DNA from 3 places in the Viridibacillus sp. NPDC096237 genome. Region 1 is predicted to be linked to each of the others. Evidence: riboswitches for the same ligand, from Rfam matches in the RefSeq annotation. Region 1 holds a riboswitch; each other region holds the start of a gene.
The links. Region 1 has a riboswitch for lysine ahead of ACQKMD_RS12160 (amino acid permease). Riboswitches for the same ligand answer to the same signal wherever they lie in the genome.

Region 2: another riboswitch for lysine. It lies ahead of ACQKMD_RS14575 (transporter substrate-binding domain-containing protein); the one in region 1 lies ahead of ACQKMD_RS12160 (amino acid permease).
Region 3: another riboswitch for lysine. It lies ahead of ACQKMD_RS14305 (aspartate kinase); the one in region 1 lies ahead of ACQKMD_RS12160 (amino acid permease).

The regions. Positions count from the first base shown of each region.
Region 1 is NZ_JBNNTI010000019.1:62,115-65,404, reverse strand. It holds gene ACQKMD_RS12170 (CynX/NimT family MFS transporter) at 1-972, opposite strand, end outside; partial or broken gene ACQKMD_RS12165 (aminoglycoside 6-adenylyltransferase) at 1,116-1,220, shown strand; lysine riboswitch at 1,442-1,620, shown strand; gene ACQKMD_RS12160 (amino acid permease) at 1,728-3,188, shown strand.
Region 2 is NZ_JBNNTI010000027.1:8,520-11,809, reverse strand. It holds gene ACQKMD_RS14585 (amino acid ABC transporter ATP-binding protein) at 1-259, opposite strand, end outside; gene ACQKMD_RS14580 (amino acid ABC transporter permease) at 283-1,026, opposite strand; gene ACQKMD_RS14575 (transporter substrate-binding domain-containing protein) at 1,090-1,938, opposite strand; lysine riboswitch at 2,073-2,254, opposite strand; gene ACQKMD_RS14570 (hypothetical protein) at 2,375-3,290, opposite strand, start outside.
Region 3 is NZ_JBNNTI010000026.1:8,913-12,202, reverse strand. It holds gene uvrC (excinuclease ABC subunit UvrC) at 1-1,530, shown strand, start outside; lysine riboswitch at 1,589-1,770, shown strand; gene ACQKMD_RS14305 (aspartate kinase) at 1,896-3,128, shown strand; gene ACQKMD_RS14300 (YslB family protein) at 3,187-3,290, opposite strand, start outside.

The DNA of each region.
Region 1 (3,290 bases):
TGATGCACCACCCGCAAGTCCAAGTAAAATCATCCATAACACTGTCAATGAAGTCCATCCTGCTAAAATACCTCCGAAGCCTACTAGATAAAGAACACCGTATACAACAACAATAGGACGTTGATCTTTTCTACGTCCTGCAATAATCGGAATCATGAACGTTGCAGGCAATTGTGAAAACTGCATAAAGGAGAACATCCATCCAGCTGTATTAGCACTCATACCTTGTGACTGCAACATTTCTGGAATCCAAGTAGCAGTTGTATAGAAAATAAGAGATTGGAAGCCCATTGATAATGTAACTGTCCAAGTTAGAGTTGATTTCCAAAGCGAGACATTTTCTTGATTAGTTTGAGAACCATTATTCAATTCGGACTTAGGTTTACGAATTTGAGGGAGCCAAACAATTAGGGCAATAATCACTAAAATAAACCAAATACCAAGTGCAATTCTCCATCCGAGTTCTCCGCTAGCAAGAGGATAACTAATCCCAGCTGCTAAACTTGCAGAGAGATTCATAGAAACTGTGAAAATACCTGTTAATAATCCAACTTGTAATGGGAATTTCAACTTAATCAAACTTGGTAGTAAGACATTTCCAAAAGCAATTGCCACACCGATTAGGGATGTTCCTAATAACAGAGTGAAGGTTATACCGAAAGATCTAGTAAGAATTCCAACTGCAAGTAATACTGTTGAGAATAGTAATGTACGTTCTATACCAAAACGCTTTGAAAATTTTGGAGCTATAGGAGAAATAATAGCAAAGGCAAGTAAGGGAATTGTTGTGATAAATCCTGCCAATACATTTGAAATGTGTAAGCCTTCACGTATAAATGAGATGATTGGGCCTACAGATGTTAGAGGTGAACGTAATGTAGAAGCTATGAAAATAATCCCAATTACAAGTAACCAAATGTTACAGTTCCATTTTAGCTTTTTGCTATTTTGAACAGCTGGATTTGTTGCCAATTGTAGCGCCTCCTATATATATTCATGAATTTTCTGGTTTTACAAACCTCTATTTGACAAAGGTCAATTATATCAAAGAAAATAAATAAATATAATTAAGAGGACTCAAAATAATTTTATCGAATTGATACGGAGGATTGGTGATGAGAACAGACCAACAAATGATGGATTTGATAATAGATGTAGCGAATAATGATGAACGTGTACGAGCCGTTTGTATGAATGGTTCGAGAACAAATATCAATGTGTCTACTTTCATTCCATGGTTATGAAGAAAGTGCTGAAGTATTTGGTTATTTAAAGCATATTCATACGCTTCCAAGGGATGCTAAAGTGATATTCTGAAGAATTATTTAGAATTCAGCTTAAATTGTTTTAATATTCAAGAAAATTTACATCTTGAATATACAATTCTCTTGTATTATAATTGGAACATATTAAATTAATATATTGCAATGCCTCATCCATTCGATGAGGTAGAGGTCGCGGTGTTAAAAAGTAAAATGGATGAGGCGAAAAGCGTCAGTGATTCTATTTGAAAGGGAATATCGCCGAAGTGTTTATAAGCTTCTTCTTATAAATATTGGGGCTGTTGCCGAAAGGTGCAGAACTGTCACGTCTTCGCAGGCGTGTTGAGCTATCTTTATCAAGGTTGATGGGCATGTTTCGATACCATCGCATATTCCTTGTGATGGTATTTTTTATGACATCAAGTTAACCTTCTTGCAATGAAAAATGGAAAGAGGAGATTCTTAATGAGTAATAAAAATAATGGCCAGGGCGTTGAGACGCAAGGTCTTAATAGAGGATTGAAAAGTCGTCATGTGACGATGATTTCACTTGGAGGAACAATTGGTACAGGGTTGTTCTTAGCAAGTGGTGGAGCCATTCATGAGGCTGGTCCAGGCGGAGCGTTATTAGCATATTCTTTAATTGGTATTATGGTGTTTTTCTTAATGACAAGTTTGGGTGAAATGGCTGCGTTTATGCCTGTATCTGGTTCATTTAGTACTTACGCATCTAAATTCGTTGACCCAGCGTTAGGTTTTGCCCTTGGTTGGAATTATTGGTATAACTGGGCAATTACGATTGCAGCTGAAATCGCAGCTGTATCATTAATCATGAAATTTTGGTTCCCAGATGTATCGTCATTATACTGGACAGCAGGTTTTTTAGTCATCATCTTCACATTAAATATCTTATCAATTAAAAGCTTTGGTGAAAGTGAATATTGGTTTTCTCTTATAAAAGTCGTAACAATTATTGTCTTTATCATTGTTAGTTTCTTGATGGTATTTGGTTTAATGGGTGGACAAGACCCAGTTGGATTCAAAAACTTCTTCATTGAAGATGGTCCATTCCATGGTGGTTTCTTCGCAATGTTCGGTATTTTCCTAGCTGCAGGATTCTCGTTCCAAGGAACAGAACTACTAGGGATTACTGCTGGAGAAACAGATGATCCAGGAAAAAATATTCCGAAAGCTGTTCGTCAAGTTTTCTGGCGTATTTTGTTATTTTACATTTTAGCAATTTTAGCGATTGGTTTATTAATCCCATTCACAGATTCACGTTTAGCAAGTAGCGATATTACAGTAAGTCCGTTCACATTAGTATTTGAAAATGCAGGGATCGCGTTTGCTGCTTCAGTTATGAATGCGATTATTTTAACAGCGATTTTATCTTCAGGTAACTCTGGATTATATGCATCATCACGTATGCTTTGGGAGCTTGCAAAAGACGGTAAAGCGCCTAAAATGTTCACTAAATTAAACAAGCGGGGTATTCCGATGGCTGCACTTGTAGCAACTTGTTTAGTTGCTTGTGTATCATTTATGGCATCATTCTTCGGTGATGGTGTTGTTTACATTTGGTTGTTAAATGCTTCAGGTATGTGTGGATTTGTAGCTTGGCTAGGAATTGCAGTAAGTCATTACCGATTCCGTAAAGCTTATATTGTTCAAGGTCGTGATTTAAACGAATTACCTTATAAAGCGAAGTGGTTCCCATTCGGTCCAATCTTTGCCTTCGTACTTTGTGCAATTGTCGTTGTTGGTCAAAACTATACAGCATTTACAGGTGAACATATCGACTGGTATGGTATGCTTGTTTCTTACATCGGATTGCCAATTTTCTTAGTGATCTGGTTTGGATACAAAATCGTTCATAAAACAAAAATTGTAAAATTAGAAGACTGTGACTTCGATAGTCATCGTTAACTTAAAATCCTACGTAGCTATTAGCTAGTAATTTCAGACTGTAGACAAACTCAAAGAAATCCGAGTTTGTCTACAGTCTTATTTTTTTAAAAAAATAAATAA
Region 2 (3,290 bases), on a different contig from region 1:
GGAATACCATACCCAGCTTTGTACGATAATTATTTATATTATGGTTGTTATCTAGAATATTCTCACCATGATAAATAATCTGTCCTCCACTTGGTCTTTCTAATAAGTTAATACAACGAAGAAGCGTAGATTTCCCAGATCCTGAAGAGCCGATGACACAGACAACTTCCCCCTTGTTTACAGAGAAATCAATGTCTTTAAGAACCTCATGAGTGCCAAAGGATTTGCTTAGATGTTGTATCTCGATTACATTTTTCATAAGTCTATCTCCTTTGCTCGCAATCATGCTTTTTTGCCATTCATTTGGTCTTGATTATCAATCATTTGGTAGTTTTGTGGGCCATCCAATCGTTTTTCAAAATAGCGTAAAATTTTCGTAACCGTGAATGTCATGACTAAGTATAAAACACCTGCTACGAAGAATGATTCAAAGTAACGAAAATTATTTCCAGAAACAGATTTTGTTTGGAAGAAAAGTTCTGTTACGCCAATTACATTCAATACCGCTGTATCTTTAATATTCATAATAAATTGGTTACCTGTTGATGGCAAAATGTTTCGTAAAACTTGTGGTAACACTACATGGACCATTGTTTGCCAATGATTCATACCAATCGCTTGAGCACCCTCAAATTGCCCCTTGTCCACTGAGATAATACCCCCACGTACAATTTCTGCCATATACGCCCCCGTATTAATCGCGACGATGAAAATCGCAGCAAACGTACGGTCCATATCTACACCAAATGCTAGAGCAGAGCCATAGAAAATCACCATTGCTTGAACGATCATTGGCGTTCCACGGAAAAGTTCCACATATATTGTAAGAAGTGCATTAATTAAACTTAAGAAAATTCTCTTTACTCCACGTTCAGGCTTTGGAATCGTATTAATAACACCAATAAACATTCCAATGATAGCACCAAAAATCGTACCAACAATAGCAATTAATAATGTCATCCATGCCCCGCGAAGGAACATTTCCCAGTTGTCAGTCACGATGCTAATAATCCAATCAATACTCATGCTGTTCCTCCTTCAAAAGCAATAATACCGACTACTTGATACGCGGCCGGTATCCGTCATACATTATTTTGCAGCTGGTTGGTTTTTAATCGCTGTATCCATGATTTCGATACGTTCTTCTTCAGAGACACCTTTTAAAATTTCATTAATTTTATCTTTTAAATCACTATCTTTTTTAACACCTACAGCAATTGCTGTATCTTCTTCTGATGCTTCAAAGCCATCCGTGAATTCAACCATTGCAAATTTATCATTTGCTGCTGAAGAACTGATTCCTTCTGGGCGTTCAGATACATAACCATCAATTACACCAGATTCAAGCGCTACACGCATTGCAGGAAAGTTATCCATTGCTGTTTGCTTCTTAACACCTTTAATTTGATCTATTACCTCGTAGTGTGTCGTATTTAATTGACCTGTAATTTTGGCACCACTAAAATCTTGGATTGAAGTAGCTTTCTCGTATTTACTGCCCTTTTTAACAACCATTACATAATTAGATGTATAGTAGTTATCAGTGAAATCAATGGTTTTTTTACGTTTTTTAGTTGGTGACATACCCGCCATTATTGCATCAATTTTACCTGAAGTTAATGAAGGTACTAAGCCGTCCCATTCTGTTTTGACAATTACTAATTCTTTACCTAAAGCATCTGCGACACGTTTTGCAATCTCAACGTCATAACCGCCAGCATATTCTGGGTTACCAGAGATCTTCACGGCACCGTTTGAATCATCTTTTTGTGTCCAGTTGAACGGAGGATAGCCTGCTTCCATACCAATTGTGAATGTTTCTTTTTTCTTTTCACCTGTAGTAGATTTCCCTGAATCTGAATTTTTAGATCCACAACCTGCTAGTAATAAAATTGCTAGTAGAATCATTCTTGAAAAAATCACCCATGTTCTCTTCATAATATTTCTCCCCCTTAGATAATATCCGTTTTTTACCTATAAATAATAAAAAAGGCTATTGTACGTATAAAAAACGCGCCCTAAGATGAACTCAGGTCGCATTGTACATTAGCCTAAATCCTCTACTTATCCCTAAATGAGATAGCTCAACTCAACGAACTAGGATGTTCATTGAGACAGTCCTGCAGTTATTAACTACAGACCCAGCAAGTAACATCGAGTGTATTACAAACTTCGGCGATATCTCCTTCTCCATAGTTTCATAGTTTCTCAAGCTCCACTAAAGACTAATAGATATCGCGCCTCTACCTCACCCATTAAAAAGTGAGGTTTGTATTCAATTATCATTGTACACAGTCTACAGTAACGAACTTTTACTGTCAATAACCTTTTGATGAAATAATCAGAATAATATTGTTTTTCTTTCAACTGGTTTTTAGCCTCTAACAATATCAGATTCTGCGTACGTAACTTCACCTGTTGTAGCATTAATCTTATCAATTGCACCATTTTCAGAAGGAGCGTTAATTGAGTAATTTAAACTATAAATTGTCATTTCATCATCTTCATCTATCTCTTCAAAACGTGAAAGTTTCATCTGTAAATTCTGTTTATATATAGCATCAGCTTCTGGTAATGAAATTATCGGTGTAATATTAATACCTCGAATAGACTCCATGTTTAAAGCACTATACAGACATGAACGAATAATTCCTGTATGTATACCTACCTCAATTAGGACAGAGTAATTCTCTAATTTGTATTCATGGAAATATGGGATAAAAGTAAACATAGTTGTTGGTTCATCCTCATGTTCGTCAGCATACTCCTCTTCATCATATTCATCCACATTGAAGATATCCTCATCTGAATTATCATCAAATTCTTCTGTATCTTCATGTAGTATAGATTGCTCTTCAAGCATGTATTTATTGTGTATATCACCAGAAATAATCTCTAAAAATTGCATTGCATTATCTTTCAATTGCTCAAAAGGTAACACAGTCTTTACTTCTGTATCCCAAACTACATTAGATTCATAATTAGCGCCCGCATCATCAAAATGTAGTACTTCAATCACAGCTTCTGCATCTTCACCTTTTGCATCCAGGTCTTCCGCAACATACCAATATAAATTGCCATCTTCTTCTCGCAATACATATTGATCTGTTGCACCTAATAACTTTGGTAGTGCCTTTGTCACTTGAACGGGTGTAACAGAAAATTGTTCAAGTTCTGTTTCACTGAACAACTGACTTGCTTTTTGAACTTCCCCATCAACAGTAACGCCTATATAATCTCGAATTGGTTGATAGACTAATTCAAATTCGCCTAGCTCTTCATTTTCTTCG
Region 3 (3,290 bases), on a different contig from region 1:
AAAACCCATGATCCGAAATACAACATTATGCTGAAGGATGACAAGACGTACCCTTATATTAAAATTACGAATGAGAAGCACCCGCGACTTCTTATCGTTCGCAAAGTGAAGAAGGATAATGGTAAATACTTTGGACCTTATCCAAATAGTTTTGCTGCAAATGAAACGAAAAAATTACTTGATCGCCTGTATCCTCTTCGGAAATGTACGAATTTACCAAACCGAGTTTGTTTATACTATCATTTAGGTCAATGTCTAGCTCCTTGTGTAAAAGAAGTTGTGAAAGACCAATATCAAGAGATTATTCAAGGTATAACAAGTTTCCTAAATGGTGGTTATGGAGAAGTTAAAGAAGATTTAAATGCAAAAATGCTCGATGTAGCTGAAAAATTAGATTTCGAAAGAGCGAAAGAATACCGAGATCAAATTGCCCATATAGAAACGGTCATGGAACGTCAGAAAATCACCCTCACTGATTTAACGAACCGTGACGTTTTTGGTTATGCGGTTGATAAAGGCTGGATGTGTATCCAAGTGTTCTTTGTTCGACAAGGCAAGTTAATTGAAAGAGATGTTTCGTTATTCCCGATTTATAGAGATCCTGAGGAAGAATTCTTAACGTTTGTCGGGCGCTTTTATGAACAAGCAGAACATATTAAGCCGAAGGAAATCTTCATACCTTCGAATATTGAAGGAGAGCTTTTAGCGACTGTGCTTGATATAAAAGTGACGATTCCACATAGGGGAAAGAAAAAAGAACTTGTTGACTTAGCGAGTAAAAATGCTCAAATCGCTATCTCTGAGAAATTCCAGTTACTTGAGCGTCAAGAAAAAAGGACAATAGGTGCCTGCGAAGAATTAGGAAATGCGATGAATATCGCTACACCACTTCGCATAGAATCATTTGATAACTCCCATATTTTCGGAGCTGACGCCGTTTCGGCAATGGTTGTTTTTATTGACGGAAAGCCGAGCAAAAAGGATTATCGTAAGTATAAAATTCAAGTGGCTGCAAAGCATGACGATTACGGTGCAATGCGAGAAGTCATTCGCCGAAGATATACTCGTGTATTAAGAGATGGCTTGCCTTTACCTGATTTAATCGTTATCGATGGTGGGAAAGGACAAATGGAAGTGGCAAGAGAAATATTAGAAGATGAGCTTGGTTTAGATATCCCTATTGCTGGTTTAGCAAAAGACGATAAACACCAAACTTCTCAACTGCTATATGGCTCGCCGCCAGAAATTATTCCATTGAAGAGAACGAGTGAAGCATTTTATCTATTACAACGAATTCAAGATGAAGTGCATCGTTTTGCTATTACCTTCCATCGCCAATTACATGAGAAGAATGCCATTACATCTGTTCTCGATGAAATTGAAGGAATTGGTCCGAAACGAAAGCAACAACTTCTCAAACAATTTGGTTCGGTAAAAAAAATTCGTGAGGCATCCTATGAAGAGTTAATTGCTGCGAATGTACCAAAAAAACTAGCTTATACCATATTTACTTATTTTTCCGAAAAATAAATTGTAGTAATCAGAAAATTGTGTTAAGGTAGCATTACTATTTAAATAATCACTATTTAGTGATGATAGAGGTGCGGATTTCAAGAGTAATCAGCAAGAGGATGAATAGATCCTAGGACTGTTGATGAAAGGGAAGGTCGCCGAAGTGATAAATTGACTATTTCCAATTTATTTCTGGTTCTACATTTAACAAGTGTAGAATTGTCAGACCCGTTTCGGTTCTGGAGGGCTATCTCACATGAATGTTCTTTTGAACGTGCATTCTACGGAGGCGGCTTTTCACATGGAAACGTGTGAAAGGCTGCTTTTTTCATAAGATGTCATTGTGAATACGGTCGTCATAACAAGTAAGGGAGAGGTTATGGGTGAGTTGTTTAGTCTTTAAATTTGGTGGTACATCAGTTGCAACGATTGAACGCGTAATGCATGTAGCAAGACGCATTCAGAAAGAGAAGGAAAAGGGCAATAATGTTGTCGTTGTTGTTTCGGCAATGGGTAAAACGACGGATATACTTGTAGATATGGCACATGAAATTATGCCAAATCCATCGAAGCGAGAAATGGATACGCTCTTAACAACAGGTGAGCAGGTGACTATCTCATTATTATCGATTGCTTTGCAAAGCATAGGTTTAAAAGCTCAGTCCTTCACTGGTTGGCAAGCTGGAATATTAACAGAAGGCGTTCCGAGTGATTCGCGCATTGTGGAAATCCAAGCGGCAAATATACAGAAAGCGTTGGATAGAGACTGTGTAGCTGTAGTTGCAGGTTTCCAAGGAATCGATAATAATAACAATATTACTACTCTAGGTCGTGGTGGATCAGATACGACAGCAGTTGCTTTAGCTGCGGTATTAGGTGCTGAACGCTGTGATATTTATACAGATGTTGATGGTGTGTATACTTCAGATCCTCGTTATGTTCCGAATGCTCGTAAACTACAAGGACTGTCATATGATGAAATGCTAGAATTGGCGAATTTAGGAGCGGGTGTTTTGCATCCACGTGCTGTAGAGTTTGCGAAAAACTATAACATTCCATTAGCAGTTCGCTCTAGTTATGTAGAAGATGAAGGAACAATTATGAAGGAGGAAGTAGAAGTGGAAAAAGATTTAGTTGTACGCGGGGTTGCATTTATGTCAGATATTATTCGTGTAACGGTAGGGTATGAAGGGAATTATAATGGTTCTTTAGTAAATATATTTACAGTATTAGCAGATAATCATATTAACGTAGATATAATCGTTCAAACTATTATTGAAGGTGTAGAGCCTTCGGTATCTTTCACTATTAAAAAAGAAAATTTAGCAGATACCGCTCGTGTATTGGAAGCAAATAAATCTGAAATTGGTTATCGTCATGTAAATTATGAAGAAGACGTAGCTAAAGTGTCGATTGTTGGATCTGGTATAGTATCTAATCCTGGCGTAGCTGCAAAAATGTTTGATCGCTTACATAAAGAAAATATTACACTCAAAATGGTAAGTACTTCTGAAATTAAAATTTCTGTCATCATACCTCAGGATTCAATGTTTTTGGCTGCAAATGCATTACATGATGAATTTGAGTTAGCAGCTAGTCTCGAAATTCAAGTTTAAAAATATAAATTTAAAAAGCTGACTAGGCATCTTGAATAGATGTTTAGTCAGCTGCTTTTTATAGTTGATCTTTTAAATCCCATTTGACATGGAATCGGACAACCCCTCGTTTTACTTTCTTTTCGTCGTAGCATTCTGTTAAGAAACCACTGATTTTTTCTT